One region of the Enterococcus sp. AMC1157 genome, then DNA from elsewhere that is predicted to be linked to it. Evidence: a T-box and tRNA genes for the amino acid it is inferred to sense, from the RefSeq annotation. Region 1 holds a T-box; the other holds one or more tRNA genes.

Region 1 (16,075 bases):
AAGAAATCCCATCACCAGTTACAGGAACAGTTAAAAACATTCTTGTAGAAGAAGGCGTAGTAGCTAACGTAGGTGATGTGTTAGTTGAAATCGATGCTCCAGGGCATGAAGATGATGCTCCTGCAGAATCAGCAGCTCCAGCTGAACAACAAACGCCAGCAGCTCCAGCAGCTGTACCTACTGAAGGTGGCGAAGGCGTATTCCAATTCAAGTTACCAGATATTGGTGAAGGAATTGCAGAAGGCGAAATCGTTAAATGGTTTGTAAAACCAGGCGATACAATTAACGAAGATGATACTTTGTTAGAAGTACAAAATGATAAATCAGTAGAAGAAATCCCATCACCAGTTACAGGAACAGTTAAAAACATTCTTGTAGAAGAAGGCGTAGTAGCTAATGTAGGTGATGTGTTAGTTGAAATTGATGCTCCAGGACATAATTCAGCTCCTGCAAGCGGCGCACCAGCATCAACTGCAGCAGCAGATGCTCCAGCAGCTGCATCTGCACCAGCGGAAGCATCTGCTCCAACTGGAAAACCAAGCAAAAACGTATTGGCAATGCCATCTGTACGTCAATTTGCTCGTGAAAATGATGTGGAAATTACTTTAGTTACTCCTTCTGGAAAAGGTGGACGTGTAACTAAAGAAGACATTCAAAGCTTTATCTCTGGCGATTCTCAAGCTCCAGCGGCTACTGAAACAACAGAAGCAGCTCCAGCAACAGAAGCTAAACCAGCAGCTAAAGAAGAAAAAGCAGCTCCAGCTCAACCATATCAATCTAACTTGGGTGAATTGGAAACTCGTGAAAAACTTACACCAATGCGTAAAGCAATTTCTAAAGCAATGGTTAACAGCAAACACACTGCACCTCACGTAACTTTACATGATGATGTAGAAGTTTCTAAATTATGGGATCAACGTAAGAAATTCAAAGACGTTGCTGCTGCTCAAAATACTAAATTAACTTTCTTGCCATATGTTGTTAAAGCTTTAACTGCAACTATGAAGAAATATCCAGTATTGAACGCATCTATTGATGATGCTTCTCAAGAAGTAGTTTACAAAAACTATTACAATATCGGTATTGCAACAGATACTGCGAACGGTCTATACGTACCAAACGTAAAAGACGCAGATCGTAAAGGTTTATTCGCAATTGCTGATGAAATCAACGGTAAAGCTGCTTTAGCTCATGAAGGTAAATTAGCTGCTGAAGATATGCGTAACGGAACAGTTACAATCAGTAACATTGGTTCTGTTGGTGGAGCTTGGTTCACACCAGTAATCAACTACCCTGAAGTTGCTATTTTAGGTGTAGGTACGATTGCTCAACAACCAGTTGTCAATGCAGAAGGCGAAATCGTCGTTGGTCGCATGATGAAATTATCATTAAGCTTTGACCACCGTATTGTTGATGGCGCAACTGCTCAACAAGCTATGAATAATATCAAACGTTTGTTAGCAGATCCAGAGTTACTATTAATGGAAGGATGATAAACAAATGGTAGTTGGAGATTTTGCCTTAGAATTAGACACAGTAGTAATCGGTTCAGGACCTGGCGGCTATGTAGCTGCCATCCGAGCTGCTCAATTAGGTCAAAAAGTAGCAATTATTGAAAGAGATAAAGTCGGCGGCGTTTGTTTAAACGTTGGTTGTATCCCTTCAAAAGCTTTAATTGCTGCAGGTCATCATTATCAAGAAGCGCAACATTCTGAAATGTTTGGTGTGTCTGCTGAGAAAGTTGTCCTAGACTTTGCTAAAACTCAAGAGTGGAAAGACAATACAGTTGTTAATCAATTAACTTCTGGTATTGCAATGCTTTTGAAAAAAAATAAAGTTGAAATCATTGAAGGAGAAGCTTTCTTTGTAGATGATCATACTTTACGAGTTATCCATCCGGATTCAGCACAAACTTACGAATTTAAAAATGCTATCGTAGCAACTGGTTCTCGTCCAATCGAAATTCCAGGTTTTAAATTTAAAGGTCGTGTGATTGATTCAACTGGTGGTTTAGCATTAAAAGAAGTTCCTAAAAAATTAGTAATCATCGGTGGCGGAGTTATCGGTGCAGAACTAGGTGGCGCTTATGCTAACTTGGGAGCAGAAGTAACTATTCTTGAAGGTTCACCTCAAATTTTACCTACTTACGAAAAAGATATGGTAAAAGTTGTTGAAGCGGACTTCAAGAAAAAAGGCATGACAGTTATTACTAGTGCAATGGCTAAAGAAGCTGTTGATAATGGTGATAGCGTAACTGTTAAGTATGCTGTTGATGGTAAAGAAGCGGAAGTAACTGCTGATTACGTAATGGTAACTGTTGGTCGTCGTCCAAATACTGATGACATGGGCTTAGAACAAGCTGGTGTAGAAATCGGTGAACGCGGATTGATCAACGTTGATGCACAAGGTCGCACAAATGTTTCTAACATTTATGCAATCGGTGATATCGTACCTGGTGCTGCTTTAGCTCATAAAGCAAGCTACGAAGCTAAAATTGCTGCAGAAGCAATTTCTGGTAAAAAAGTAGCAGTTGACTACAAAGCAATGCCAGCAGTAGCCTTTACTGATCCTGAATTAGCATCAGTAGGTATGACAATTGCTGAAGCAAAAGAAGCTGGAGTTGAAGCGAAAGCTTTCAAATTCCCATTTGCTGGTAATGGACGTGCTTTATCTTTAGGTAAAACAGAAGGATTTATCCGTCTGGTGGCAACTATTGATGGTCACGTAATTATTGGGGCTCAAATTGCTGGTATCGGCGCTTCAGACATGGTTTCTGAATTAGCATTAGCTATCGAATCAGGTATGAATGCAGAAGATATCGCATTGACTATCCATCCTCACCCATCTTTAGGTGAAATCGTGATGGATGCTTCTGAATTAGCATTAGGATTACCAATCCACGCTTAATTAGAATAGTGAAAAAGAGTTGTCGCTTTGGCGATAACTCTTTTTTTTGAAATATCTCTTTTCATTTGTTCATGAAAAATGAAAACTTGTGGTTTATCGTCATAGCTAAATAAAAGTTGAAACATCCAAGTCGAAGCTTATAAAGCTCATCAGTCACTGATAATATCTGTACTTTGCAGACAGAATACTTGGGAATATATCAGTTTTTCTTTAAAAAAAAACTTCATTCCTACGACGGATTGTCATAATTAAAAGATTTGTTATATTTAATTTATTACAATACAAATTTTATGAAGTGAGGTAGTAAAAATGAAGAAAAAAATTGTTATTTTGATGATGGGATTATCCATGTTGTTTTTAGCGGGCTGTCAAGATATCCGAATGTGGTTTAAAGATTTTGAGGAGAATTTTAAAGGTCTTGAAATGGTTATTCAAACCTACGATGATCAAAGTCAGCTAATTGATCAGGTCGTGGGGAAATCAATATTGATTGAAAGAGATACAACTTTCGATACAGATGCAGAAAGTCAAGATTCCTCTGTCATTCAAATCACGATTGGGAGCAATGAAATGCATCATGTAGGATCATCAATGATTATTGCAGAGACTGAATTAGAGAACGTGTTTGAAGAATATAAAGAAAATGTTGATATTGAAAACTTGAATCGAGGAATACCTGTGATTAATTCTCTAGTCAATGATTACCGTAACTCTTTTTCTGGTAAAAAGAAAGTTATTTTAATTCGTAGTCAGGATGGCACTCCGTTAGCAACCTATGCTGGAAATAATGTTTCTTTATATAAAACTGATGTTCCAAAAAGTACAGGTATTTTAATTGATGGATCATATCTATTTATTTACCGTTGTGATTATACGATGTATGATTTGGCTCTTTTAGAATAATCCAAAATAACTTTTAACATCTTTTTTAGTGACAAAAGAGTAAGTTTTTTTTCAGACTAAGGACCGAATGAAATCGTCACTTCTTCCTTTAAGATAAATATATCAAGTAAGTAGGAGGAATTAAAATGAAATTAATCAGAAATTTAGTTGTATTAGGACTTATTTTTGGGGGAGGAATTTTTGCATCAACTGTTGTGACGAAAAATTCAACCAATGAATTTGCAGCAATTCTTGATCAATTAAACCCTCAAGTTAAAAAAGGTCATGTCTATGTGAAAACAAAGGAACCTGATGAAGTCAAAGGATATGGAACAGCAACTTATATACAAATTGCAGCGGATGTAAATGGTGAAACAAGAAAAATTGCTTTTAATGGATTATCGGAATTAAAAGTTGACCGTTACTTAAGATTGACGAATAAAGGAGCACATGTCGAAACCTATGAGGAAGTCTCAAAAGAAGACGTGCCAGCCAAAGCCTTAGCTGAAATAGATTAGTAATATTCAATTGATTGGGATGGGCGCTATTGATCAAGTAATAGATGGAAAAATTCATGATCAATATAGAATTGATTATTTTACTGAACATTTTAAAGAAATGAAGGCTGCTATTGACGAAGGTGTTGAATTGCTTGGTTATACCAGTTGGGGACCAATTGATTTTGTGAGTGCAGGAACGTCTCAGATGTCTAAAAGATATGGGTTTATTTATGTTGATGTAGACGATGAAGGTAATGGGACTTATAATCGATTGAAAAAAGATTCTTTCCATTGGTATCAAAAAGTAATTGAGACATATGGAGCTGCTTTGTTTGATTAAGGTTGACAAACGAAGAGAAAATCACTAGAATAAATACAATTTCATATAAAGAGTGTTGACAAGAAGGAGTACTTCTAAGGAACTTGACAGAAAGTTGCCGGTAGATGAGAGGCGCAAAGGGAATTATTAGGAATACATCTTGGAGCTGTTGGTTGAATTAATTAGTAGACCGAATCGGACTTGCGAACGTTATCTCGCACAAGTATGATTGTACTTGCAAAGGAGAAATAGGTGACTATTTCTCAAACAAAGGTGGTAACACGTTTATTCAACGTCCTTTAGCAAATTATTTTGCTAGAGGACGTTTTTTTTATACTTAAAAAGGAGGAATTTTGATGAATGTAGAGGAGCAAGTGGAAATTATTTTAAAAGGAGTTGCTGAAATTGTTGCCAAAGAAGAATTACGGGAAAAATTAAAAAAATCAATGGAGTTAAATAAACCGTTGACGATTAAATTGGGTTTAGATCCGACAGCACCTGATATCCATTTAGGACATGCCGTTGTATTACGAAAAATCAAACAAATGCAAGATTTAGGACATCATGCAGTCATTATTATTGGTGATTTTACCGGTAGAATTGGCGATCCATCAGGAAAATCAAAAGGCAGAATTCAACTTTCTGAAGACTTAGTTAAAGAAAACGCTAGAACCTATGTGTCACAAATAGTTAAAATTTTAGATCCCAAAAAGACCGCTATTCGTTTTAATAGTGAATGGCTTAATCAGTTAGATTTTCAAGCTGCACTTGAATTAGCTAGTACTATTTCAGTGGCGAGAATGTTGGAAAGAGAAGATTTTAAGAAACGTTACTTAAATCATACGCCGATTGGTATACATGAATTTTTCTATCCCTTAATGCAAGGATACGATTCTCTAGCAATTGAAGCAGATGTTGAAATTGGTGGAACCGATCAAACATTTAATATTTTGATGGGAAGACATCTACAAAAATATTGGAAAAAAGAAAAGCAAGTGGCTTTATTTATGCCGTTACTAGAAGGTTTGGATGGAGTAGAAAAAATGAGTAAAAGCTTAGGAAATTATATTGGAGTAGCTGAATCGGCAATGATTATGTTTAAAAAAGTTATGGAAATTCCGGATTCACTTATTATTAAATACTTTGAATTGACAACAGATGTAACACCTAAGGAAATTACTTTGCTTCAACATAGATTGGATGCGGGTGAAAATCCTAGAGATATAAAATTAGAGTTAGCTGAAGAAATAACAAGTTTATACCATGGGAGAGAACAAACAGATTTGGCTAAACTGGAATTTCAACAAGTATTTCAAAAAGGAAAATTACCAACAGAAATCCCTGTGCTAATTATAGCTAATGGAATGATTTGGGAGGAAGCATTAAATAAATTGATAGCGGGAAAAATAATTAAAAGTAAAAGTGAGTTTAAAAGGATTCTCAATCAAGACGGAATAAAACTAAATCAAATGAAAATGATGCCAATAGATTTTTTAGAAAAAGTAATAAAAAATAATGACATTTTGCAAATTGGTAAAAGGAAATATGTGAGGTTTTTAGTCGAAGATTAACTATTTTAGTTATTTCGTTTCTTTACAAACTTATGATACACTATTTTTAGAGTGAATATATAAGGAGTTAAGGACAAGATGAAAGAATATCAGTACCCATTGAATTTAGACTGGAATACAAACGAAATGGTCATTGTCATGCGAATGTGGGACGTCTTAGAACAGACTTATGAAAAAGGAGTTTCTATTGATGTATTTATGAAAGCTCATCAAGAGTTTAAAACAGTGGTTCGTAGTATTGGAGAAGAACGCAAATTGGGAAGAGAATTTGAAGAATTATCCGGCTACTCATTGTACCGAGCTTTACAAAAAGCCAAAGAAACATCCACTGGAAAATTGCGCATGAAGGAGCAAAGATAAACTATGGAAGTAATCATTAATAAAATTAAAACTTGGATGACAGATGCGGGAGAAATAATTAAAGCAGCCCTAGATGAAGATGATTTAAAAGTAGACACAAAGACTAGTCGAAAAGATTTGGTAACAAACTTGGATAAACAAACCCAAGAATATTTAAGTAAAAAAATCTTAGCTTTTGATCCAGAGGCGAAAATTTTAGGGGAAGAAAACGGCAAGGATCAAGTATCAGATTTAAGCGGTCGAGTGTTCATTATTGATCCTATCGATGGAACAATGAACTTTGTCTTAGAACACGAAAATTTTTGTATTATGTTGGCTGTCTATCAAGATGGCAAAGGTGTTTTAGGTTTTGTTTATGATGTGATCAAAAATGATTTTTTATGGGGTGGCAAAGAAGTTGGTGTTTTCTTAAATGACCAAGCAGTTAACCCTCCTAAAGATATTTCATTAAATGAAGGTTTATTAGGGATGAATTCTGCTATGTACTTACACAATGTGGCGAATGCACAAATAATGGGTGAACGTTCAATGGGTGTTCGAATGTCTGGTTGCGCAGGTATCGAATTGATTGGAATGGCCCTAGGCAGAAGAGTTGGTTATGTTTCCAATTTGGCCCCATGGGATTATGCACCAGGTGGTGTACTCATTGAAGCTTTAGGCATGAAGATGGGTAATATCCATGGTGACCCTCTGAAAATTTATGGAAGAGAATATTTTATTGCTGCTACACCAAGTGCTTTTGAAGAATTAACAGAGCTAGCTAATCAATCAAATATATAATTTATGACCTACAAAAGTGCTGTGAAGCACATTTTGTAGGTTTTTTATTAAAAACATTCACAATTGAAAACTTTTCACTAGTTTTCAGAAAGATTATTTGTTATAATTACTCGTCAAGTGTAAAGCCAAATTAAAAGGAGCAATTAAATTGAAACATAGAGATGATATTCGCAACGTAGCTATTATTGCCCACGTTGACCATGGTAAAACAACATTAGTAGATGAACTACTAAAACAATCAGATACATTAGATGCTCGTACCCAATTACAAGAACGTGCAATGGACTCAAATGCAATTGAAAAAGAACGTGGAATTACAATCTTAGCTAAAAATACAGCAGTAGATTATCAAGGAACTCGTATCAACATCATGGATACCCCTGGACACGCGGATTTCGGTGGAGAAGTGGAACGTATCATGAAAATGGTTGACGGTGTAGTTTTAGTTGTCGATTCATATGAAGGAACAATGCCACAAACTCGTTTTGTATTGAAAAAAGCTTTAGAACAACATGTTACACCAATCGTAGTTATTAATAAAATTGATAAACCTTCTGCTCGTCCTGAACATGTAGTAGATGAAGTATTAGAATTGTTTATCGAATTAGGCGCAGATGATGATCAATTAGATTTCCCAGTTATTTATGCTTCAGCATTAAATGGAACTTCAAGCTTGTCTAATGATCCAGCTGAACAAGAACACACAATGGGACCAGTATTTGATACTATTATTGAACATATTCCAGCACCAATCGATAATAGTGACGAACCATTACAATTCCAAGTATCACTTTTAGATTATAACGACTATGTTGGTCGTATCGGAATTGGTCGTGTATTCCGTGGTAAAATCAAAGTTGGAGACAGTGTTGCGTTAATGAAATTAGACGGAACAGTCAAACAATTCCGCGTAACAAAATTGTATGGATTCTTTGGTTTACAAAAAGTAGAAATTCAAGAAGCTATTGCGGGTGATTTAATTGCCGTATCAGGAATGGAAGATATCTTTGTTGGTGAAACTGTAACTCCAGCTGATCATCAAGATGCTTTGCCAATCTTGCATATTGACGAACCAACCTTGCAAATGACATTTTTAGTGAATAACTCTCCTTTTGCTGGTCGTGAAGGTAAATTTGTGACTGCACGTAAAATCGAAGAACGATTGATGGAGGAATTACAAACTGACGTATCATTAAGAGTTGAACCAATTGGTCCGGATTCGTGGACAGTTTCAGGTCGTGGAGAATTGCATTTGTCAATCTTAATCGAAAATATGCGTCGTGAAGGCTATGAATTACAAGTGTCACGTCCAGAAGTAATTGAACGTGAAATTGATGGTGTAAAATGTGAGCCTTTCGAGCGTGTTCAAATCGATACACCTGAAGAATATATGGGTTCTGTTATCGAATCATTAGGAATTCGTAAAGCTGAAATGCAAGACATGATTAATACAGGAAATGGACAAGTAAGAATTATTTTCTTAGCGCCAGCTCGTGGATTAATCGGTTATACTAACGAATTCTTATCAATGACTCGTGGATATGGAATTATGAACCATACATTCGATCAATACCTACCTATGATTCCAGCCCAAATTGGTGGACGTCATCATGGAGCTTTAGTTTCTATTGATACTGGTAAAGCGACAACTTACTCAATCATGAGTATTGAAGAACGTGGAACAGTCTTTGTAGAACCAACTACTGAAGTTTATGAAGGTATGATTATTGGTGAAAATGCTCGTGATAATGACTTAACTGTTAATATTACTAAAGCAAAACAAATGACTAACGTTCGTTCAGCTACGAAAGACCAAACTTCAGTTATCAAAAAACCACGTATTCTTTCATTAGAAGAATCTCTAGAATTCTTGAATGACGATGAATATTGTGAAGTAACGCCGGAAAGCATTCGTTTACGTAAACAAATTTTAAATAAAAACGAACGTGAAAAATCAGCTAAAAAAAGAAAAAAAGCTGAATAAGAAATAGTAGGTAAGATAGATCTCTCGAGATCTATCTTATTTTTGAATAAAAATTGTATAAGTCTATCAACGTCCATAATACTATTTGTCAAGAAAAAAAATTTATTTTTTAAAATCTGTGGGAAACTTTAAAAAGTATAAGAAGAAAGCTTGATAAAATAAACTTTCTTGAAAAAATAGAGAATTAAACAATTGTTCATATGTTTCATAAATCGCTTGTGTTTCACGAAAGATGTAAATTTTTATTCAAACTTCATTAATTGTAAGAAGCATTTGTTCATTAATTTATGCTATAATAATGAAACGAAAGAATAGGAGGGAGCAGAATGAAATCCATTACTCCAAAATTAGCGACAGAGATGCTGGTTGAAGAAGCCGATCGCATTCGAATGCTAATTAGAAATCAGAAAAACAGTTTATGTATTTCTCAATGTAAGGCGTTTGAGGAAGTTGTAGATACTCAAATGTATGGATTATCTCGCCAAGTGGCATTTGCGATTCGTTTAGGAATTGTTCCCAACGAGGTAGGCCAACAACTACTAAGTGATTTAGAAAGAGATTTAAATCAACTCTATAATGAGGTTTATGAGGAAACGAAAGCTAATGAAATTGGCAAGGAGGTTTAGATCTTGCCTAATAAAGTAAAAAAACGACAGTTGTTAGACTTTGGAATTTTGATTCCTTTTCTAATTTTGAGTGTTGTGGGTTTAATGATGGTATATAGCACCACATCGTATGTCATGCTATCAGCTGGATTAAATTTTGCCAATCAAGCTATTAAGCAATTGCTCTTTTGGATTTTAAGTGTAATTGTCATGACTATTATTTATAAGATGAAAACTGATTTATTGAGAAGTAAAAAACTTACCCAGTTTGCGATGGTTGTAATCTTTTTTATGTTACTCTCAGTTTTTGCCTTTCCTAAAGTCAACGATGCCTACGGTTGGATTGAAATTCCTAGTATTGGGACGATACAGCCAGTTGAGTTTTTTAAAATAGTAACAATTTGGTTTTTATCAGCCACTTTAGCGAATAGACAGAGCTTAATTCAAGAAAATTTTTGGACGAGTGTCCGAGGATTGTTAGTTGTTCTAGCTGTAGAGGTGGCAATTGTAGTCAGTTATCCGGATTATGGGAATGCAGCAATCATTGTATTGTTAGTGATGGTTGTTTTGATGGCGAGTGGTGTAAATTACTTGCTAACCTTGGTTGCAGGGGTAACAGCGTTAGTTGCCAGTGTTGTAACCATTCCTTTAGTTAATTCTGTTGGTAAATTATTCCTACCATCCCATGTGGTGTCTCGTTTTGCCATGTTTAGAAATCCGTTTTTGGATGAATACGGAGCGGGGCATCAACTTGTACAAGGATATTATGCAATGTTCAATGGTGGGTTTTTCGGTCGCGGATTAGGAAATAGCATCCAGAAAAAAGGATTTCTTAAATTTGCAGAAACCGACTTTGCTTTTGCGATTGTTATAGAAGAGTTAGGTCTAATTGTAGCGATATTGATATTAGGTTTGCTATTTTATATGATTGCCAGGATTTTATTAATTGGAATTCGCTCTTCGGATCCATTTAATTCAATGATGTGTATCGGAATTGGTTCTTTATTTTTAATTTCGGTATTTATTAATTTAGGTGGAATTACAGGAGTGATTCCATTGACGGGAATAACCTTTCCATTTATCAGCCAGGGTGGTTCCAGTTTGCTGATGTTTTCAATTAGTATTGGTTTTGTGCTAAATATTAGTGCAGATGAAAAGAAAAGGGCATACCAATTAAGCTAATTTTCTTATGAAATTACACGGTACTTCAATAAAATTAAGGATGCCAGTCTCACTTACTAGGACCTCTAAGTTAGTGAGTTGGTATGCGAAGAGAGAATCGGATTTAAATTTTGCTTTTCAGAAATTTAAATCTACTAAAACGAACTAGCACCAGAAACTCTAAGCTAGTGAGATTGTATACGGCATTTCAATAGAATTAAAATTTTGTTTTCTAAAATTTTATTACTTTAGTAGAAATAAGGAGTGGTTAGATGAAAAAAATTCTTGTTGCGAATCGTGGAGAAATCGCTATTCGAGTATTTAGAGCATGTGTGGAATTAAAAATTAAAACGGTGGCTATTTATGCAGCGGAAGATGAGTATTCTGTGCATCGATTCAAAGCTGATGAAGCCTATTTAGTTGGAGCAGGTAAACGCCCAATTGATGCTTATTTAGATATAGAAGATATTATTCGAATTGCTAAAGAATCTGGAGCTGAAGCGATTCATCCTGGTTATGGATTTCTTTCAGAAAATCTAGGATTCGCTAAACGATGTAAAGAAGAGGGAATTATTTTCATTGGCCCATCAACCCATCATCTTGATATTTTTGGAGACAAAATTAAGGCAAAAGAAGCAGCGATTGATGCTGGTATTCAATCTATTCCTGGATCAGATGGTCCTGTTGATTCTATCGATGGTATTTTAGCATTTGCTGATGAGCATGGTTATCCTGTGATGATTAAAGCTGCCCTTGGTGGTGGTGGTCGTGGGATGCGTGTAGCCCATGATGAAAAAGAAGCTCGCGATGGTTATGAACGAGCGAAAAGTGAAGCTAAAGCCGCATTTGGTAGCGATGAAGTATATGTAGAAAAATATATTGGTAATCCTAAACATATTGAAGTACAAATTTTGGGTGATACTCACGGAAATGTTGTGCATTTATTTGAACGTGATTGTTCTGTCCAAAGACGTCATCAAAAAGTTGTTGAAGTAGCACCTTGTGTTTCTATGGATGATGAGCAACGAGAAGCAATTTGTAATGCAGCCGTTCAACTAATGAAACATGTGAATTATGTTAATGCTGGAACAGTTGAATTTTTAGTAGAGGGAGATAATTTTTACTTTATTGAAGTGAATCCTCGTGTCCAAGTAGAGCATACAATTACTGAATTGATTACTGATGTTGATATTGTAACAACTCAAATTTTAATTGCTCAAGGAAAAAATTTACATCAAGAAATTGGTATTCCAACACAAGACAAAATTACATTTGAAGGTGCGGCTATTCAATGTCGTATTACAACAGAAGATCCTTTAAATGGGTTTATGCCTGATACTGGAAAAATTGATACGTATCGTTCACCAGGTGGTTTTGGTGTGCGTTTAGATGTCGGAAATGCTTATGCTGGTTATGAAGTAACGCCTCACTTTGACTCTTTATTAGTTAAAGTATGTAGTCACGCTTCAACTTTTAAAACAGCTATCGACAAAATGGAAAGAGCGTTAAAAGAGTTCCGTATTCGTGGAGTAGAAACGAATATTCTATTCATGCGCAATGTTATCCAAAATCCAGAGTTTCGTTCAGGTGATGCTAAAACAACTTTTATCGATACAACTCCAGCATTATTTGAATTTCCAAAAATTAGAGACCGTGGAAATAAAACTATGAAATATATTGGTGAAATCACTGTCAATGGATTTCCTGGGATTGAAAAAGAAAAGAAAAAATATTTTGCAGAACCAAGAATGCCTAAACGTTTGGAAACATTGGATCACTTTGTAAGTGCTAAAAATGTGTTAGATGATAAAGGGGCAGAGGGCGTAATTGAATGGATTAAAGGACAAAAGAATGTTCTTTTGACAGATACAACATTCCGAGATGCTCACCAAAGTTTATTAGCAACCCGTGTTCGTACACATGATTTAACAAAAATTGCAGGACTGACAGAAGCAGCTGTTCCTCAATTGTTTTCAAGCGAAATGTGGGGCGGTGCGACCTTTGATGTGGCCTATCGTTTCTTAACGGAAGATCCATGGGAAAGATTAAGAAAAATACGTAAAGAAATGCCGAATACTTTATTACAAATGCTATTCCGCGGTTCTAATGCGGTAGGTTATTCCAATTATCCAGACAACGTATTGGTTGAATTTATTAACGAAGCTGCCCAACAAGGGGTAGATGTATTCCGTATTTTTGATAGTTTAAATTGGATTCCACAAATGGAAAAAAGTATTCAAGCGGTGCGTGATGCAGGTAAGATTGTAGAAGCAGCTATTTGTTATACTGGTGATATTCATGATGCTTCAAGAGCGAAATATAACATGCAGTATTACAAAGATATGGCAAAAGAGCTAGAAGCTCAAGGCGCTCATATTATTGCAATTAAAGATATGGCTGGTTTATTAATGCCTCAAGCTTCTTATCGTTTGATTAGTGAGTTAAAAAATACGGTAGATATTCCAATTCATTTACACACACATGATACGAGCGGAAATGGAATCATTACTTACTCTGCTGCTGTTACTGCTGGCGTAGATATCGTGGATGTGACAATGAGCGCGATGAGTAGCAGTACAAGTCAACCAAGTATGAGTAGTTTGTATTATGCATTGGTAAATGGTAATCGTGTACCAGATATTAATATTGAAAATGTTCAACAGTTAAACCAATACTGGGAAGATGTTCGCATGTACTATAAGCCATTTGAAAATGGCTTAAATGTTCCACAAACTGAAGTTTACATGCATGAAATGCCAGGGGGACAATATTCAAATCTTCAACAACAAGCCAAAGCAGTTGGTTTAGGTGACCGTTGGGAAGAAATCAAACGGATGTATCGTACGGTTAATATGATGTTTGGGGATATCGTTAAAGTAACCCCATCTTCTAAAGTAGTCGGTGACATGGCATTATTTATGGTTCAAAATGATTTGACCGAAGAAGATATCTATGAAAAAGGGGATTCTGTTAGTTTCCCTGAGTCAGTGATCACTTTCTTCCAAGGTGAATTAGGACAGCCAGTGGGTGGTTTCCCTGAGAAATTGCAAAAAATTATTATTAAAGATCGTCCAGCGTATACTGATCGTCCTGGCTCTTTAGCTAAACCAGTCGATTTTTCAAAAGTTAAAGCTGAATTAGCAGAATTGATTGGTTATGAACCAAAACAAGATGAAGTGTTAAGTTATCTGATGTATCCAGAAATTTTCTTAACTTATAGAAAAACTTACGAACAATATGCAGATATCAAAGTTCTAGATACGCCAACATTCTTTAATGGTATGCGTACCGGTGAACAAATTAATGTTGAAATCGAAAAAGGAAAAGTCTTGATTATTCGGTTAGATGATATTGGTAAACCTGATTTAGAAGGAAACCGTACGTTATTCTTTAATTTGAATGGTCAACGTCGAGAAATCTCTGTAAAAGATACTTCTATTAAAACAACAGTGGCGACTAAACAAAAAGCTGAACCAACTAATAAAGAACAAATTGGTGCAACCATGTCTGGTTCGGTCTTAAAAGTCTTAGTGAATAAAGGCGATAGTGTAAAACGCGGTGAAACGTTGATGGTTACCGAGGCAATGAAAATGGAAACTTCGGTTGAAGCTCGTTTTGACGGAGTAGTTGAAGCTTTACACGTAGCAGAAGGTGAAGCTATTTCATCAGGTGATTTATTAATTGAAGTGAAGAAAAAGTAATAAATGAAAGGCTGAAAGACGATGAAACATCGAGGAATCTTGTTTAGTGTGATTTTTATAGGATTTCTGATTCTACTCTACGGGCATCCTGTTTGGTTTCCTCAGAATTCAGTTGATCAAGGAAGTACGACTGAAATCAGAAGAAATCCACCACCTACTTCATGGAATTATGAACCAATTGCTACTGAAGGATTTGCTGAGTGGATTGGCCAAAACATCTCAGATTTTAATGAGAGCTATGGAAATCCAGAAGAGAGTTTTTCTTCTGGATTTTCTTTTGAATTTCATCATTATGAGCTAGATCATGAAATGCACTTAGAACTAACGACTGAAAATAAAGTGATAACAAGTATCAAATTTCTTGGAAACCAAGATGAAAGATTAGCACCTTTTTTTCAAGGAATGACGATGAATGATTTGACAAAACTGACAATGGTTTATCCAAATTTTAATATTCATTATGAAGGGCGCTCGGTCGGATTTGAATTAATGGAAGAAGATATGAACTATCGACCATTAATTGCCTTTGACAATGGTAGTTTTGCAATTCTCTTTTTTAGTCAAAAGAAAAATGAAAGTACACTTTCTAATGTGATGTATTTGAGTAAGGAAATGTTATTAAAACTTGCACCTTATCAGATAACAGAAGGGGTAATTCCTAAATTCACTATAGAAGAAACTGCTGATTGGGAAGTTATCAACCAAAACAAGCAAAATTTAAGTAAGCATATGTTTCAATATTTACGAGAAAGAGATGAATTATCTGAATTTACATTAGATATAACGACTCAAATCAATTCAGAGCAACTTCTTGGTCGCTTCTTTATGGAAGCTGAAAATTTGTTAACGACTGAAAGAGCTCAAAAATTGCAGAGAATTCAGCGAGGAGAACTAATTGAAACTTTTTCAGCAAGTTCTGTAGAATTAGAAATTCTATTAGATGAGTTGCAAACTTCTGCTGAGCTTGCCTATTTAGAATTGCCTATTTATGATCCAACATTTACCATACTCACTTGGTATAGTACACCTTATCTACATACTCGTTTTATGCATCAAGAAGTAGAGTCATTAGGTGTTGCCTTTTCAAAAGAGAATATGGTAGTCTTATTAGAGAAGTTAGAAAATCAAACAGAGGATAGTGACGAACCTTGATTTATAATGATCAATTTTTTGAAATCGAAGACCAGATGCAAAATGTTTTGACGCGCTTACTTTCCAGTGAAACTTATCAAAATTATTTGATGAACAAAAAATCACTCTATGAAAATCCTGCTGTTCAAGAAGTACGTAAAGATTTCTTAGATA
Region 2 (16,075 bases), 600 kb from region 1:
AAAAAGTCAATTCTAAAAATCTTATTAAAAAGACTTTAAAAAAACACTTAAAAAATTGTTTTGAAATGAGATTATTTTTTTATTTTCCTAAATTGTGGTATCATTTGTTTATTGAATTTTTTGTTTAAGAAGGAGATTTTTTAATGCAAGTTTATGGTTTTGACGCAGTGATTCGAATCGTTAGTCACTTTGTGTTTATTTATATAGCCTTTACCGGCTTAGGTGCACTAAGAATAGACCAATTGTTTAAATCCCTTCATACGACTCAAATTCGCTTGATTCTAATGCTGGTAGCCATTGCTATTGGTTATACAGCAAGTACGTTCTTTTTAGAATTAATTGTACTTGGAAGGAATCTGTTTCAAGTAGGTTTCTAATAAGCCTACTATATAAAATAAAATGAATATGCTATAATTATAAGGATTTGATTTAAATTGTCACATAGCGTTCTATTTGGAGGGAACAAGATGGAAGAGATTATCGTTCAAGGTGGTAATCAGTTAAAAGGAAATGTCATAATTGAAGGGGCAAAAAATGCGGTTTTACCAATTTTAGCAGCTAGTTTACTAGCAGAAGATGGAGTTACAACTCTACGCAATGTCCCGATTTTATCGGATGTATTTACAATGAACCAAGTCATTCGTCATCTAAATGTTGACGTTGATTTTGATAAAGAAAACAATCAGGTTACAATTGATGCTTCAAGACAATTAGAAATTGAAGCACCTTATGAATATGTTAGTAAGATGCGTGCGTCAATCGTAGTTATGGGTCCATTATTGGCACGTAATGGTCATGCTAAGGTAGCAATGCCAGGAGGGTGTGCTATCGGGAAAAGACCAATTGACTTACACTTAAAAGGATTCCAAGCTTTAGGAGCAACTATTATTCAAAAAGATGGCTATATCGAAGCAATTGCCGACCAATTAAAAGGTAGTCATATTTATTTAGACTTTCCAAGTGTCGGAGCTACTCAAAATATCATGATGGCAGCTGTTAAAGCCAAAGGTACAACAACGATTGATAATGTAGCTCGTGAACCAGAAATTGTTGATTTAGCTAATATTTTAAATAAAATGGGTGCTAAAATTTATGGAGCAGGTACTGAAACCATGCGTATTGAAGGAGTCGATTCTTTACATGCAGTGAATCATTCGATTGTTCAAGATCGAATTGAAGCCGGAACTTTTATGGTTGCTGCTGCTATGACTCAAGGCAATGTTTTAATACAAGATGCTATTTCGGAACATAATCGTCCACTTTTATCTAAATTAAAAGAAATGGGCACTCAAATTATTGAAGAAGAAAACGGTATTCGAATTATTGGTCCTGAGGCTTTGAAACCTACTGATATCAAAACAATGCCTCATCCAGGCTTCCCAACAGACATGCAAGCACAAATGACAGCTATTCAAGCAGTTGCTAAAGGAAATAGTATTGTCACAGAGACAGTCTTTGAAAATCGTTTCCAACATTTAGAAGAAATGCGTCGAATGAACGCCCATGTCAAAATTGATGGAAATTTAGCTATTATTGAGGGCGGACATAAATTACAAGGTGCATTAGTCTATGCAACTGACTTACGTGCAGCAGCAGCATTAATTTTAGCTGGCTTAACTGCAACAGGTCGTACACGCGTCCGAAATTTAAAATATTTGGATCGTGGTTATTATAAATTCCATGAAAAACTACAAGCTTTAGGAGCTAATGTTGAACGAGTAAGTGGCACTGATGAAGTAGCGACAACTCAACTAGTACATTCCTAGAAAAGGAGAAATTTTGATGCAAACCAGTCGCTATATTTTAACAACAGTATCTAAGATTTTTTTAGTAATTATTCTAGCCATTATATTATTTTTAGTTGGATTAATGGTTGGTTATGGTGTTATTGGTGATGGGTCTCCAATGGATGTATTTAATAGCGAGCTTTGGGCTCATATTTTTGATTTTTTTAGATAGAGATGAAGCGACTATACAATGTATGGTCGCTTTTTTAATATCATTACTTAAAGAAATTGGTAGTGAAATTATTTCCTGTATTCAAAAAATACGTATTGTAATTAGATTTTCAGTGTTTAATGAATCGTTTAATTATCTAACCCTGCTCTTTTTTTTTGATAAATTAAATGGAAATTTTCTTTTTTCTCTATAAATAGCATTATTTCGCTTGTCTTTTTTGTCATTTTTCTGTAATAAACAGGTTTTATCTAACAAAAATCGAAAAAATTGGTATTTTTATAAAGAATTTACTTGATTTATGTTACAACAAAATAAAAACCCATTAACTGAGTGAATTTTAATATGAATTCTATAAACGCTGACTTAACAAGCTTTTTTATTGAGAAACAATAAAAATAAATGAATAAATAATGAAAGTATGTCAAATATAACAAATAATAAAGCGTTTTCTATTGTGGCGTTAAAGAGCATTAATACATTCGTAACCTAGCTAGATAATTCCTATGATAAGATACATTTCGTATCAATTTAGGAGGAATCTAGTTAAGATGAAAGTACGAATTTTACATGTAGCATTTTTAACGTTAGCAATGTCTTTTGGTTCATTGTTTCCAGTTTATGCGGCAGAAGAACAAGTAGAAGATCAATTGATGAGTCATGAAGTGATTGCAGAGGAATCTGTTCAAAATATGTCAAGTTCATTAATCAGTTTAGCTGTAGAAAGCGAAGCTGTTAAAGAAGCAAAAAATGTAATTGAAGAAAAAGAAAAAGCCGAACGTGAGGCAAAAGAAAAAGCTGAACGAGAAGCGAAGGAAAAAGCGGAACAAGAAGCAAGAGAACAAGCCGAACGTGAAGCACAAGAAGAAGCGATTAGAAACGGTCGAACTATGGTAATGGAATCTACCGCTTATAGTTCAGATCCTGCAGATTTATTAGGTGGAGGAACCGTGACAGCAACAGGTCAAAACCTTTTAGAAAATCCAATTGCGGTTGCAGTAGATCCAAATGTTATTCCATTGGGAACTCGTTTACACGTAGAAGGCTACGGTGAAGCTTATGCAGTAGATACAGGTGGCGCAATTAAAGGAAATATTGTCGATGTTCATTTCCCAACCTATGAACAATGTATTCAATGGGGAAGACGACAAGTAGTCGTTACTATCTTAGACTAATATAATAGTAGATTAAAACTTGGTGAAGCAAAAAAATGCTTCATCAAGTTTTTTGTTGGTTTCAAAATCTACTATTTATAGCGAAGATTGAATAGATCTGGAAACTTCCAGTTCATCTGTCCAGAAAAGTCCTCATTGTAGTAGACCGCTCTGTGCCTCTAGGGAGTCTCAAAGCTTTCGGCGTTCAAACGCACAGTAGGAAGTGGAAAAACATTCCTTCCAACTCTACGTAATTCATCCTCATCTTTAGACTACGATGAGGAATTTCTTCCCAGTTGAACTTCCAGTTCCTGAAGCTCTCTGTTTTGAACTAATGAATGATGCATTATTACCTAAAAATAATAGTCAAAAAAAAATAGAAGAACACAGCGGAGAAGGTCATGGGTAGTGTCCTAAAAAATTGAATAAATTACGCTAGTCAATCAATTCCCAGCGTAACGCAGAGAGAGGCTCGCGTTGTCGTCATGTCTAGAATTCAATGTGAACTACGCCCAGTTGCAAATTGATTTACTGGGCGTGTAAAGCTTGAAAGCTCCAAGACTACAGGCTTGGAGCGATTCCGGGCTGACCTAAGCAAGCCTCTCTCGTAGTGAAGCGTCAAATTTGTGATGAATAGTAACGTTTATTGACTTTCTTTAGCTCTTTAGAATAACCAAAACTTGTTTCTTGTGTTAAAAAAAGGTATAGTTTGAATGAAAAGAGGGAAATTGATGAAAAAAATTTTAATCTCATTAGTTAGAGGCTATCAACGGTTTATTTCTCCCTTATTCCCTCCAAGTTGTCGTTACTATCCAACTTGTTCTTCTTATACAATTGAAGCGATTCAAGTTCATGGAGCAGCGAAGGGGAGTTTGATGGGGTTAGCAAGAATACTCAGATGTCATCCATTTGTAAAAGGTGGGGTTGATTATGTGCCCAAAAAGTTTACTTTAAAACGGAATACTACCGATCAAGAACGTCCCAATTATACCTATAAAAAACACTCTTAAAAGATGAAGACTCATTTCCGTTGAGTTTTCATTTTTTTTACTTTATTTCAAGTAAATGAAGCAGAGAGAAATTGCGGAGCAGCAAAGGAAATCGCTTTAAATGTTAGATAAAAATCAATATATAAAATATTCTGAAAATTCGTTGACAATTACAGAAAAATTATGTATATTGATTAACATATTCAGGGGAGTAGAAAGAGGGAGGAATTATTTATGAAAAAGAAATTTGCATTTTTATTTGCGAGCTTATTTTTATTGGGAGCTTGTAGCGCAGGACCAAGTGGGGGTTCTTCAAATGGTTCAGCTGATGGCGGAAACGCACAAGAGGGTGACACAATCAAAATTGGTTTGAATCTAGAATTATCTGGTGGAGTTGCTGGATATGGTACTCAAGAAAGAGACGGAGTCGAACTTGCAGTTAAACAAATTAATGAAGAAGGCGGCATCTTAGGAAAAGAAGTCGAACTTGTTATTAAAGACAACAAATCAGAACCAAATGAAGCAGCAACAGTAGCTGCCAACTTAACAGAAAATGATGGCGTAGTAGCAATTATTGGACCTGCAACATCTGGTGCAACAAAAGCAGCTATCCCTAACGTAACAAGAGCTCAAGTACCATTGGTTACACCTTCTGGTACAGATGATTCAATTACTGTTAACGGTGATGCTGTACAAGAATATGTTTTCCGTTCTTGTTTCCAAGATAGCTTCCAAGGAGTTATCTTAGCGAAATATGCAGCTGAAACATTAAATGCTGAAAATGTAGCTATTTTAGGTGATAATTCAAGTGATTATGCAATTGGATTAACAAATGCCTTTAAAGGTGAATATACAGGCAATATTGCTGTAGAAGAAAACTTTACAAAAGACCAAACAGATTTCCAAGCGGTATTAACAAAAATCAAAAGCACTGACTTTGATGTGTTATATGTACCTGGTTACTACGAAGAAGCTGGTTTGATTATTAAACAAGCACGTGAAATGGGTATTGATCAACCAATTATCGGAGCAGATGGTTTCGGTGATGAAAAAATGATTCAATTGGCAGATGCAGCTAACGTATCTGATGTATATTATACTGGTCACTTCTCAGCTTTAGCACCAGCAAATGATACAGTAGAACCATTTATCGAAGCATTCAGAGCTGAATATAGCAAAGAACCTTCAACGTTTAATGCTTTAGCTTATGATGCAATGTACATGATTAAAGCAGCAATTGAAGCAGAAGATTCTGCTGATTCAATTGCAATCACTAAAGGTTTATCAGAATTAACTGATTTTGTTGGGGTAACAGGAAATATCACAATGGATGAAAACCATAACCCTGAAAAATCTCTAGTAGTTATCGGTTTTACAGATGGGAAAGAAAGCTCAGCTGACGCAGTAAATCCATAATCAGTGGATCGATTAGAAATAAAAGCTGGGACAAAATCAAACAATCGGTTTTGTCCCAGCTTTTATGATGAAAAAAGTAGGAAGAAACTATCAAGGTACTTTCTATTGTAAGAAAAATGAACTTATTGGATGTGAAAAAAATGGAAGTTATGATCCAACAACTTGTTAATGGTTTGTTTCTAGGGAGTATTTATGCCCTAATGGCCTTAGGTTACACGATGGTTTATGGAATTATTAAATTGATTAACTTTGCTCATGGTGAAGTCTATATGATTGGAAGTTTTATTGGTTACTTTATTATTAACTCCTTTAATACGTGGGGAATTTTAACGAATAGTTTGGGATTTTTTGTTGCCTTAATTCTATCAATGCTAATTAGTGCTTTCTTTGGTGTAACAATCGAATTTTTAGCGTATCGACCTTTACGCAAATCAACACGAATTGCCGCGTTGATTACGGCAATCGGTGTTTCATATTTGTTACAAAATTTGATGATTTATTTCTTTTCACCAGATACAAGACCGTTTCCTCAAGCGATTGTTAGACAAACCTTCAGTATTGGTTTTATTACGGTAAGTAATATTCAATTACTGATTTTGTTTATCTCAGTTACTTTAATGGTTTTATTACAATTAATTGTTCAAAAAACACGTATGGGTAAAGCGATGCGTGCGGTAAGTGTGGATGCTGATGCGGCAAAATTAATGGGAATTAATGTCAATCGGACAATTTCGTTTACCTTTGCTTTAGGCTCAGCCTTGGCTGCAGCTGGAGGAATGTTGATTGGTTTGTATTACAATTCAATTAACCCAATGATGGGTGTTGCGCCTGGTTTGAAATCCTTTGTTGCTGCTGTTTTAGGTGGAATTGGAATTATTCCCGGAGCAGCTTTGGGTGGATTTGTTATTGGTTTAATTGAGACGATGGCTATTGCTTTAGGATTTTCTGATTATAAAGATGCCTTAGTTTATGCCGTATTAATTTTTATTTTATTAATTCGTCCAGCGGGTATCTTAGGAAAAAATATAAAAGAGAAAGTGTAGGTGTCAGCGATGAAAAAGAATTTAAAATACAATCTAATTTGGTTGGCTTTAGCCGCTGTCATCTATTTTGGTTTATTCGCCTTATATAATGGGGGCGTCATTAATCTATTTACAGATGCGATTATTGCTAACATTGGCATTAATATTATTTTAGCAGTCGGTTTGAATCTAATTATTGGTTTTTCTGGACAGTTCTCTTTAGGACATGCGGGTTTTATGGCGATTGGTGCCTATGCAACTGCAATCATAACCAGAGATAATCCAACTTATGGTGGATTTTTTACAAGTTTATTAATCGGAATGCTGATTGCAGGAATTGTAGCAGTAGTTGTTGGGATACCTACTTTGCGTCTAAAAGGTGACTATCTAGCAATTGCTACTTTGGGAATTTCTGAGATTATTCGTATTTTAATAATTAATCTTCGTGATTTAACTAATGGACCAGCCGGTATTTTTGGTTTACCTCAGTTTAGTAACTGGCAAGTCATTTTTATTATGATGGTTCTATCGATTATGATTGTCTCTAACTTTATTCATAGTGGAGCGGGTCGTGCGACATTGTCTATTCGAGAAGATGAAATTGCTGCAGAGTCAATGGGAGTAAATACAACAAAATACAAAGTTGTCGCTTTTGTTATGGGAGCAGTTTTGGCTAGTTTGGCAGGGAGCTTATTTGCCAGCTATCAACAATCAGTATTCCCTCAAGATTATGGTTTTATGAAATCAATTGATGTCTTAATTATTGTCGTATTTGGAGGAATTGGAAGCACCACTGGGGCGGTTGTTTCAGCGATTGTTTTGGGAATCTTAAATATGTATCTTCAAGACTTTGGTAACTTACGAATGATTATTTATGCGTTGGCGATTATTGCCATCATGATTTTCAAACCAGGTGGATTATTGGGAACATGGGAATTTTCAGTTAAACGTATTTTCGACAAATTTAGTAAAAAGGGGGACGATTCAAATGCCTCTACTAACGGTTAATAATTTGACAAAAAATTTTGGTGGCCTAGCAGCTGTTTCTCATGTAGACATTGAAGTAGAAAAACAAGAATTGATTGGTTTAATTGGTCCGAATGGTGCCGGAAAAACAACTCTATTTAACTTACTAACAGGTGTTTATGAACCAAGTAGTGGGGATGTCTTGTTTGAAGTTGAAGGTGTTGAGCAACGTTTAAATGGAATGAAGCCATATAAAATTGCTGATTTAGGAGTATCTCGTACTTTCCAAAATATTCGTTTATTTAAAGATTTAACAGTGATGGAAAATGTCTTAGTTGCGATGAATTCTAAAAACAAACAGGGCTTTTTAACAAGTATTCTTCGTTTACCTAAGTTTTATAAATCAGAAGAAGAGATGAGACAAAAAGTTCGTGAGTTATTGACTATCTTTGAGTTAGAAGATAAAGTTGACACCTTAGCTAGAAACTTACCTTATGGACAACAAAGACGTTTGGAAATTGTACGAGCTTTAGCAACAGAACCTAAAATTTTATTTTTAGACGAGCCAGCAGCTGGGATGAATCCGCAAGAAACTGCCGATTTAACCAAATTAATTCGTAAAATTCAGCAAGAATTTGATTTGACAGTCGTATTGATTGAACATGATATGAGTTTGGTTATGGATGTTTGTGAACGGATTTATGTTTTAGAATATGGTCAAGTTATTGCTGAGGGCGATCCAGAAAAAATTAAGAATGATCCACGAGTGATTGAAGCTTACCTAGGAGGGGAGATATAATGTTAACAGTAGAAAACTTATCCGTTCGTTATGGTATGATTCAAGCCGTGCGTGATGTTTCTTTTCAAGTAAATCAAGGAGAAATTGTCTCACTAATTGGTGCTAATGGTGCTGGTAAAACGACAATTTTACGTACTATTTCTGGACTTATTCGTCCATCTGAAGGAAATATTACTTTTGAAGGAAGAACGATTGAAAAAGAAGCTCCTCAAAAGATTGTAGCTTCAGGATTATCACAAGTGCCAGAAGGCCGTCATGTTTTTTCAGGTCTGACTGTCCAAGAGAATCTAGAGATGGGTGCCTTCTTAAGAAAAGACAGTGGTGTTAAAGAAGACTATGAACAAGTTTTTGCAAAGTTTCCAGTTTTAAAGGAACGAAAGAATCAAGATGCTGCTACACTATCAGGCGGGGAACAGCAAATGTTAGCTATGGGACGAGCCTTAATGTCTAAACCTAAGTTACTTTTACTGGATGAACCTTCTATGGGATTGGCACCAATTTTTATTCGTGAGATTTTTTCGATAATTCAAGAAATTAAGCAACAGGGGACAACCGTTTTGTTGATTGAACAAAATGCCAATATGGCACTTTCGATTGCCGATCGTGGTTATGTTTTGGAAACAGGAAAAATTGTACTTGAGGGTACGGGAACAGAGCTATTATCTAGTGAATCTGTGAAAAAAGCGTATTTAGGAGGGTAAAAAATGAGTGTTAGTGATTTTATGTCAACCGAATTAATAACTGTATCACCAGAAACACCAATTTTTGACGCAATTGATTTAATGAAAAAACATGACATCCACCGTCTACCAGTTTTGGAGCAAGGAAAACTTGTGGGCTTGATTACTGAAGGAATTATTCAAGAAGCGATGCCATCAAAAGCGACAAGTTTAAGTGTTTATGAAGTGAATTATTTGTTGAACAAGACAACTGTTCGAGATGTAATGATTAAAAAAGTAGAAACTATCGCTCCAGATGCTTTGTTAGAAGATGCAATCTCGATTATGCGTAGCAATAATATTGGTGTTTTACCAGTAATAGATGGGGAAGAGTTGAAAGGGATCATTACGAACAATGATATCTTTGATGCTTTCTTGAAAATTACAGGTTATAACGATGGTGGTACAAGAGTAACCATTCAGCTTTTAGAAGATCATAAGGGAATCCTTGCCCATATTGCTCAATCATTAGCAGATAAAGATTTTAGTATTGCAACGATTGTTGTCAATCGAATGAATAATCAAACAATTGTCGAGATACAGGTAGAGTCACAAGATGTAACAAGTATTAAACAAGTGTTGGAGGACGCTGGTTATACAATTATTAATACAGTAGGTATTAGCCAATAGAATATAAACAGGAGGACATGTTGGAAATATGTCCTTTTTTGTTAAGCAAGAAATAATCAAACTTCCAAACCATCTGCCCGTAAAGAACAGACATTGTGAGAAATCGGTCTGACTTTTCTCCCAGATTATTTCAGTTTTTATTCTGGAAGTTCCATTTGGTTTTGAGTGTAAGTATTTATTTCTTTTTGAGGATTGACTGAAAAATAGAAGTTATTACTAGGAATTTTATCTAAATATGATAAAATAGAAATCGAGGTTTTTTTTGTTGAAACCTTTCTAAAATAAGTATTTAGATGCAAAAAATTTTAAAATGATAGAAGATTTAAAGAGATCTGAGGTGAAAATCATGAAAAAGAACAAAGATATTGAAATTCGCATGGAAGATACGAGCAAAGTAATCAATGGAACAACTTATGAAGTTACTGAATTGCATATTGGTAAGAAAAAAATTGGAGAAGTTTTGGAGTATGCACCAAAAGATTTCCACAGCTTCATGGACAATGAAGACTTAGGTTCAAGTAAAACAATGGAAATTGCAGTAGAGACAATTATTCGTCAATGGAACTTACATGAATAGTTTCTAGAAAAAATAAAAAAGAGCAAAAAACCTCTTGCATTAAATTAAATAATCTTGTATTATAACTAAGTCGGGTTGTTAAACAACCTTTTGGAGGAGTAGCGAAGTGGCTAAACGCGACGGACTGTAAATCCGTTCCTTAGGGTTCAGTGGTTCGAATCCACTCTCCTCCACCATTAATGGGGTATAGCCAAGCGGTAAGGCAAGGGACTTTGACTCCCTCATGCGTTGGTTCGAATCCAGCTACCCCAGTTTTCTTGGACACGTGAAAAACGTGTCCTTTTTTGTTGAAGAATTTAAACATTTGCGATACTCTAAAAGAGAGGCAGTTTAGAGAAGGAGGGTTTTTAATGAAATTTCCATTCAATTTAAAAGAAAAAATAACAGAGGTCGCAGAGCATGTATACGATGTAGCGAAGAAAGACGTATCTGTAGAAATCGATAAAAAAGGCGTAAAAGTAACACAGCCACGTCAAACCAAACGCACGATTAAATGGCACTCAAAAAATCATTAAAGTCTATTTTCAAAAAAGTTTGCTACCAAATGGTTAGCAAACTTTTTTTGTTTCCCCAAAATGGCTGATAGTCGATGGATAAATATTTAGGTGATTTTTCGGAGGAGTATTGTTTTATCTTTTTTGCTAAGAAACTAATGAAAGCATTTATTCTGCTTTGATTAGTTCGGCTAATTTTCTAACTGTATTCACATTACGAACAGTAACTTTAGAATAAAGTTTTGTCCCAACCGGTTTTTTCAAACTACTTTTTTACTGATTGTCACGTGTAATCATACTAAGGACTGCTCCGTCTACGTAAATCATATGTTCAACTACTGATTTGTAGCCCAACTGAATTAGAATGGAGTTATCGTTAATTTCGTCAAAAAGAAACACAACATCACTTTTCATGACTTTGTCATTAGCCCATTGTTGCGGTATCGCTTCAGCAATCTGAACTATCTTTGATCCTTAAATCAAGAGGGTGGGGATGGAGAAGCCAAAATATTGTTCAAGAACTTCTTGAATTTGTTGCTGAGATAAATCTTTAGGGGAATCAAAGATTGCATTTCCAGAGTTAATGTAAATGATGACCTCTGTACAGCTCAGACTTTCTAAGACTTGTTTAAAATCAGCCTTAGGTACTTTTTTATTTCCGCCAACATTTACGCCTCTTAAAAGAACTAGATTTTTCATACAATTTCCTCCATTACCTACTCAAAATGAATTAAGTTCATTTTGAGTATATCATATCCTTTTATCTTCAAAGGCGGGGTCATCCTTTTAATCTAGGATTATTACCGTAATTTTCTTCTTTATAACTAGTATTTTTGTGCTTTAGGTATTGTGTTTTAAGGTATATACCAGTTATAATGGTATAGAAAAAAAAAGAGTGAAAAAACACCAGAGTATCAAAAATAATTACCAAATGAAATTTAGGAGGTATAGCAATGCCAGATACATTACCCGTCTATATACAAATACATGATGCAATCAAAGAAAAAATAGAATCTAACTTTTGGGAAATAGGTGATCGTTTGCCTTCTGAGAGAGAATTGTCTGTGCAGTTTGGGGTTAGTCGAATGACTTTACGGCAAGCAATCCAAACCTTAGCGGATGAAGGAATTTTAGAGAGAAAGATAGGTTCAGGAACCTATGTTGCCAGTCGGAAGGTTCAAGAAAAAATGACTGGGACGACCAGTTTTACAGAAATCATGCTTTCACAAGGACGAGAGCCGTCAAGCAGGGCTGTATCTTATGTGATTACTTCCCCTAGTTCTAGCGAGATGGATAAACTTAAGTTAACAAAAGACGATACTATTTTACGAATGGAACGAATTCGTCTAGCTGATGGGATTCCAATCTGTTTTGAAGTAGCGAGTATTCCAGAAAAATTAATTTATCAATTTAGTAAGTCTGAGATTACTTCTTCTTTATACCGAACGCTTGAAGAAAAAGGACATCGAAAAATTGGTGGAGCCAACCAAACGATTTCAGCTATGTTAGCTTCTGAAAAAATTGCCGATTACTTAGATATAAAAAAAGGAGATGCCATTTTACGAATGCGTCAAGTTTCTTTTTTAGAGGATAGTCATCCTTTTGAGTATGTTCGCAGTCAATATGTAGGGAATCGATTTGAATTTTTCTTGGAAAAATAAAAAAATGACAAAAAGATCCGAAGAAAGTAGAATAAATTTCATCAAAATAGAAATGATCTACTTTTCTTCGGATTTTTTACTGTTCAATCACTGATGGTCATAACATCCTGAATTTATTTTTTTGGAATTTCAATGTAAGAACTAGTTCCTTTAAAAAAGGTGACTTGTCCATTTAGTAAATCCGTCACTTCATCTTGGAAAACGTGCACCTCTTCAACCATGACACACAGAGTAACGTTTTCCAAAAATTGAGTATCTTTGACTTGTAAGTTTTTTTGCTCTAAATAATGTTGTAATTTACCCAATAACGAATAGTCTATTGTAGTAAAAACCTCTTGTTGTAAAATACCTTGAACGATACCAATTTCATGTAGAGCATTTGCTACTGCTCCTGAATAGGCACGAATCAAACCTCCAGCACCTAATTTTGTACCGCCAAAGTAACGAGTGACTACCGCCGCAACATTCATTAATTCATTTTTTTTGAGCACTTCTAACATGGGGACACCAGCAGTTCCACTAGGTTCTCCATCATCACTAGAACGTTGGATCTCATTTTGTTCTCCCAAAACAAAGGCACTACAATTATGATTGGCTTTCCAGTGTTCCTTTTTTATCTTTTGAATAAATTCCTTAGCTTCTTCTTCGGATTCGATTCTCTTCAAGCTACAAATAAACCTAGATTTTTTGATCTCTAGTTCAGCTTGTCCATCTTCTTTAATTGTTAAATAAGTATCAATCACGGGCAATCTCCTCATCTGGATAAATAAAATATATACTTAATTAGTATAGGGAAAAATCATTGTTTTTTCAAATTGGTAACCCTTGCTTTTTTGTAATGAAAGCGTAATAATAAATAAAAGGGGGCGGAAAAATGGCGGAACGTAAAAAGAAATACTCAGTGATTACCAAATACTTACAAAACAATGGTGGATCACAAGTAACATTAACTTTTACTCAAATTGATGAACTATTATTTCCGGCAAATGGCTTACCTAAAACAGCCCGTACAAGCCTTGACTGGTGGGCAAATGATTATCGTCACCCTGAAAAAGGAGCCTATGCTTGGATTAATGCTAATTATGAAGTAATTCATGTAAACTTAGAAAAAGAGTACATCGTTTTTCGACCTTTATTAAAGGCTAACTGGTTAATGCCCAGTAAAAACTAGGCTTTTTGATTCATTGACAATCATAGATTATATTTTATAATAAGAGATATTAAATAATTTAAAGTGGGGAGTAATTGGTATGGCGAAAAAAACAATTATGCTTGTATGTTCTGCAGGTATGAGCACCAGCTTATTAGTAACAAAAATGCAAAAAGCAGCAGATGAACAAGGAATAGAAGCAGATATTTTTGCAGTATCGGCTTCAGAAGCTGATAGCCATTTAGAAAATAAAGATGTAAATGTATTATTATTAGGTCCTCAAGTACGTTTTATGAAGGGTGACTTTGAAAAACGTTTAGCACCAAAAGGTATTCCATTAGAGGTAATCAACATGGCCGATTATGGAATGATGAATGGCGCTAAAGTATTAGAAGAAGCATTAAAATTAATTGTTGAATAAGAAGTAAAGAACTGTAACTATAAAATGTTACAGTTTTTTTTTATTGAAAACTGAGTTTATATATTTTACTAAAGATATAAAAAAAAGTTCATTTTTTTGCGTATCTTTAGTTGAGGTGATGAAATATGTCGGAGTTTTTAGGAAGACAAGTTGTTGTGGAAGTAAATCAAAAATTGCCATCGACGGTAACCTGTCGTGAGGCGCTAGTACTAGGTGATAAAGTCTTTTGTCAACGATGTGGGAGTCACTTTGTTAAGGAAATAGCAGAATTACCTAATGGAGATATTTATTGTCCTTTTTGTATTGATTTTGGGCGTTTAACCAGTCGACATTTATTAGCATCAGAAGAAGAGCAGACTGAAGCACGAGATATTCAATTCACATGGAGTGGCACTCTGACCAATTTTCAACAAAAAATTGCTGATGTTTTAATCAAAAATTTCCAAAAGAACAAGCACTCACTTATTTGGGCAGTCACAGGATCGGGTAAGACTGAAATGATTTTTCCAATAATTGCGGAAGTTTTAAAAAAGGGTGGTAGAGTTGGCGTAACTTCTCCTAGAATTGATGTTTGTCGAGAAATCTATCCTCGAATCTCTCAAGTTTTCCCTAATGAAAAAGCCTTACTTCTTTATGGAGCATCAGAAGAACGTTATCGATACAGTAAGTTGACCGTTTGTACCACACATCAGTTATTTCATTTTTATCAAGCTTTTGATTTATTAATTGTTGATGAAATTGATGCATTTCCATACGAAGGAGATCCTCTTTTACGTTTTGCGGTCAGACAAGCATTAAAACAAATAGGTAATTATATCTATTTAACAGCGACACCCTCTCAAAATCTATTAAAAGAAATAAAGACATTTTCTATTGAAAAACTTCCTTTAAGGTTTCACCAAAGACCATTAATCGTTCCTGAACTTATTTGGTATGAATCATGGAAGCAGTGTTTTGTATCTACTCGGAAAATTCGTAAGTTAGTTCGGTACCTCAACATATTAATGAAAGATAATGCGGTGTTAGTATTTTGTCCTAGTATTGTATTTATGAAAAAAGTTTATGTGAAATTGTCCTCTTTTTTTACAACAGATGAGCTGACTTGTGTCTCCGCGCAAGATGAACAGAGAGAAGAAAAAGTTCAAAATATGCGTGAAAAAAAATATCGAATTTTACTTTCTACAACCATTCTTGAACGTGGGGTCACTTTCGAAAATGTCTCTGTAATTATTCTGGGAGCTAATCATCCAGTCTTTTCTAAATCCGCTTTAGTGCAGATTGCTGGTAGAGTGGATCGTAAAGGCGATTTTAATAGAGGACGAGTGTTATTCTTTTTCAATCAACAAACTCCAGCTATTCGCCAAGCCTTAAAAGAAATAAAAGAGATGAATCATTTAGCGCAAAGGTGGTTAAACAATGAATTGTAGTTGGTGTCAAAAAGAACTGATTCGCAACCTATCCATTCAAGAAATTTTGTTTCCCTGGATCATTACAGAAGAAAAATGTTCGCAGTGTATCAAAAAAATAACATGGCTAGATGAACCTTGTTGCCCAACATGTAAGAAGATGGGAGAAATATCAATATGTATAGAGTGCCAAAGGTGGCAAAAATTATATCCAGCCTATAATTTTAGACACCATGCTTTATTTCAATACAGTGAGGGATTTAAAGAATGGATGTATCAATTTAAATTTTTAGGAGATTATCATTTGAAAAGGGTCTTTGCTTCAGAAGTTTCAGGTTTTTTCAAACATCAGTCTGCACTGGTTATTCCAATTCCCTTAACTGAAAAGAGGTTGTTAGAACGAGGATTTAATCAAGTAGAAGCTATTTTAGAGGCAGCTGATGTTTCAATGTGTCGTTATTTAATAAGAAATCAACATTTAACGCCGCAGTCTGAAAAAAATCGTCAGGAGCGTTTAGCGATGCCTCAGCCGTTTTGTGGAACTCCAGAGGCCCTCAAAATTCAAAATCAAAAAGTGATCTTAGTGGATGATGTTTATACAACAGGACGAACTTTATTTCATGCAGCAGAGGTTTTGTTATCCTATGGACCTAAAGAAATTCAAACTTTCACACTTGCACGATAAAATTTATTCTGTTTCTGATACCGATTTCTT

What was found. The T-box of region 1 lies ahead of tyrS (tyrosine--tRNA ligase). A T-box ahead of a tRNA ligase gene usually reads a tRNA of that ligase, here a tRNA-Tyr.
Region 2: it has a tRNA-Tyr gene. The T-box ahead of tyrS (tyrosine--tRNA ligase) is inferred to sense a tRNA for this amino acid. The anticodon was not compared.

What each region holds. Positions count from the first base shown of each region.
Region 1 is NZ_CM177099.1:562,884-578,958, reverse strand. It holds gene AC4BBX_RS02870 (dihydrolipoyllysine-residue acetyltransferase) at 1-1,493, shown strand, start outside; gene lpdA (dihydrolipoyl dehydrogenase) at 1,501-2,907, shown strand; gene AC4BBX_RS02860 (DUF5052 family protein) at 3,217-3,810, shown strand; gene AC4BBX_RS02855 (YxeA family protein) at 3,936-4,307, shown strand; partial or broken gene AC4BBX_RS02850 (family 1 glycosylhydrolase) at 4,324-4,629, shown strand; T-box leader at 4,676-4,911, shown strand; gene tyrS (tyrosine--tRNA ligase) at 4,965-6,179, shown strand; gene AC4BBX_RS02840 (UPF0223 family protein) at 6,258-6,539, shown strand; gene AC4BBX_RS02835 (inositol monophosphatase family protein) at 6,543-7,319, shown strand; gene typA (translational GTPase TypA) at 7,468-9,303, shown strand; gene AC4BBX_RS02825 (Fpa/YlaN family protein) at 9,630-9,929, shown strand; gene AC4BBX_RS02820 (FtsW/RodA/SpoVE family cell cycle protein) at 9,933-11,090, shown strand; gene AC4BBX_RS02815 (pyruvate carboxylase) at 11,342-14,770, shown strand; gene AC4BBX_RS02810 (CAP-associated domain-containing protein) at 14,792-15,922, shown strand; gene AC4BBX_RS02805 (YlbF/YmcA family competence regulator) at 15,919-16,075, shown strand, end outside.
Region 2 is NZ_CM177099.1:2,862,033-2,878,107, forward strand. It holds gene AC4BBX_RS13945 (DUF1146 family protein) at 144-377, shown strand; gene murA (UDP-N-acetylglucosamine 1-carboxyvinyltransferase) at 468-1,766, shown strand; gene AC4BBX_RS13955 (DNA-directed RNA polymerase subunit beta) at 1,783-1,959, shown strand; gene AC4BBX_RS13960 (3D domain-containing protein) at 2,508-3,131, shown strand; gene yidD (membrane protein insertion efficiency factor YidD) at 3,842-4,120, shown strand; gene AC4BBX_RS13970 (ABC transporter substrate-binding protein) at 4,334-5,515, shown strand; gene AC4BBX_RS13975 (branched-chain amino acid ABC transporter permease) at 5,656-6,558, shown strand; gene AC4BBX_RS13980 (branched-chain amino acid ABC transporter permease) at 6,568-7,545, shown strand; gene AC4BBX_RS13985 (ABC transporter ATP-binding protein) at 7,526-8,302, shown strand; gene AC4BBX_RS13990 (ABC transporter ATP-binding protein) at 8,302-9,003, shown strand; gene AC4BBX_RS13995 (CBS and ACT domain-containing protein) at 9,007-9,651, shown strand; gene AC4BBX_RS14000 (DUF2969 domain-containing protein) at 9,995-10,228, shown strand; tRNA gene AC4BBX_RS14005 (tRNA-Tyr) at 10,321-10,404, shown strand; tRNA gene AC4BBX_RS14010 (tRNA-Gln) at 10,409-10,480, shown strand; gene AC4BBX_RS14015 (hypothetical protein) at 10,579-10,743, shown strand; gene AC4BBX_RS14020 (DUF1697 domain-containing protein) at 11,197-11,421, opposite strand; gene AC4BBX_RS14025 (GntR family transcriptional regulator) at 11,676-12,383, shown strand; gene AC4BBX_RS14030 (YigZ family protein) at 12,497-13,126, opposite strand; gene AC4BBX_RS14035 (DUF7662 domain-containing protein) at 13,258-13,554, shown strand; gene AC4BBX_RS14040 (PTS sugar transporter subunit IIB) at 13,634-13,954, shown strand; gene AC4BBX_RS14045 (ATP-dependent helicase ComFA) at 14,080-15,381, shown strand; gene AC4BBX_RS14050 (ComF family protein) at 15,371-16,045, shown strand.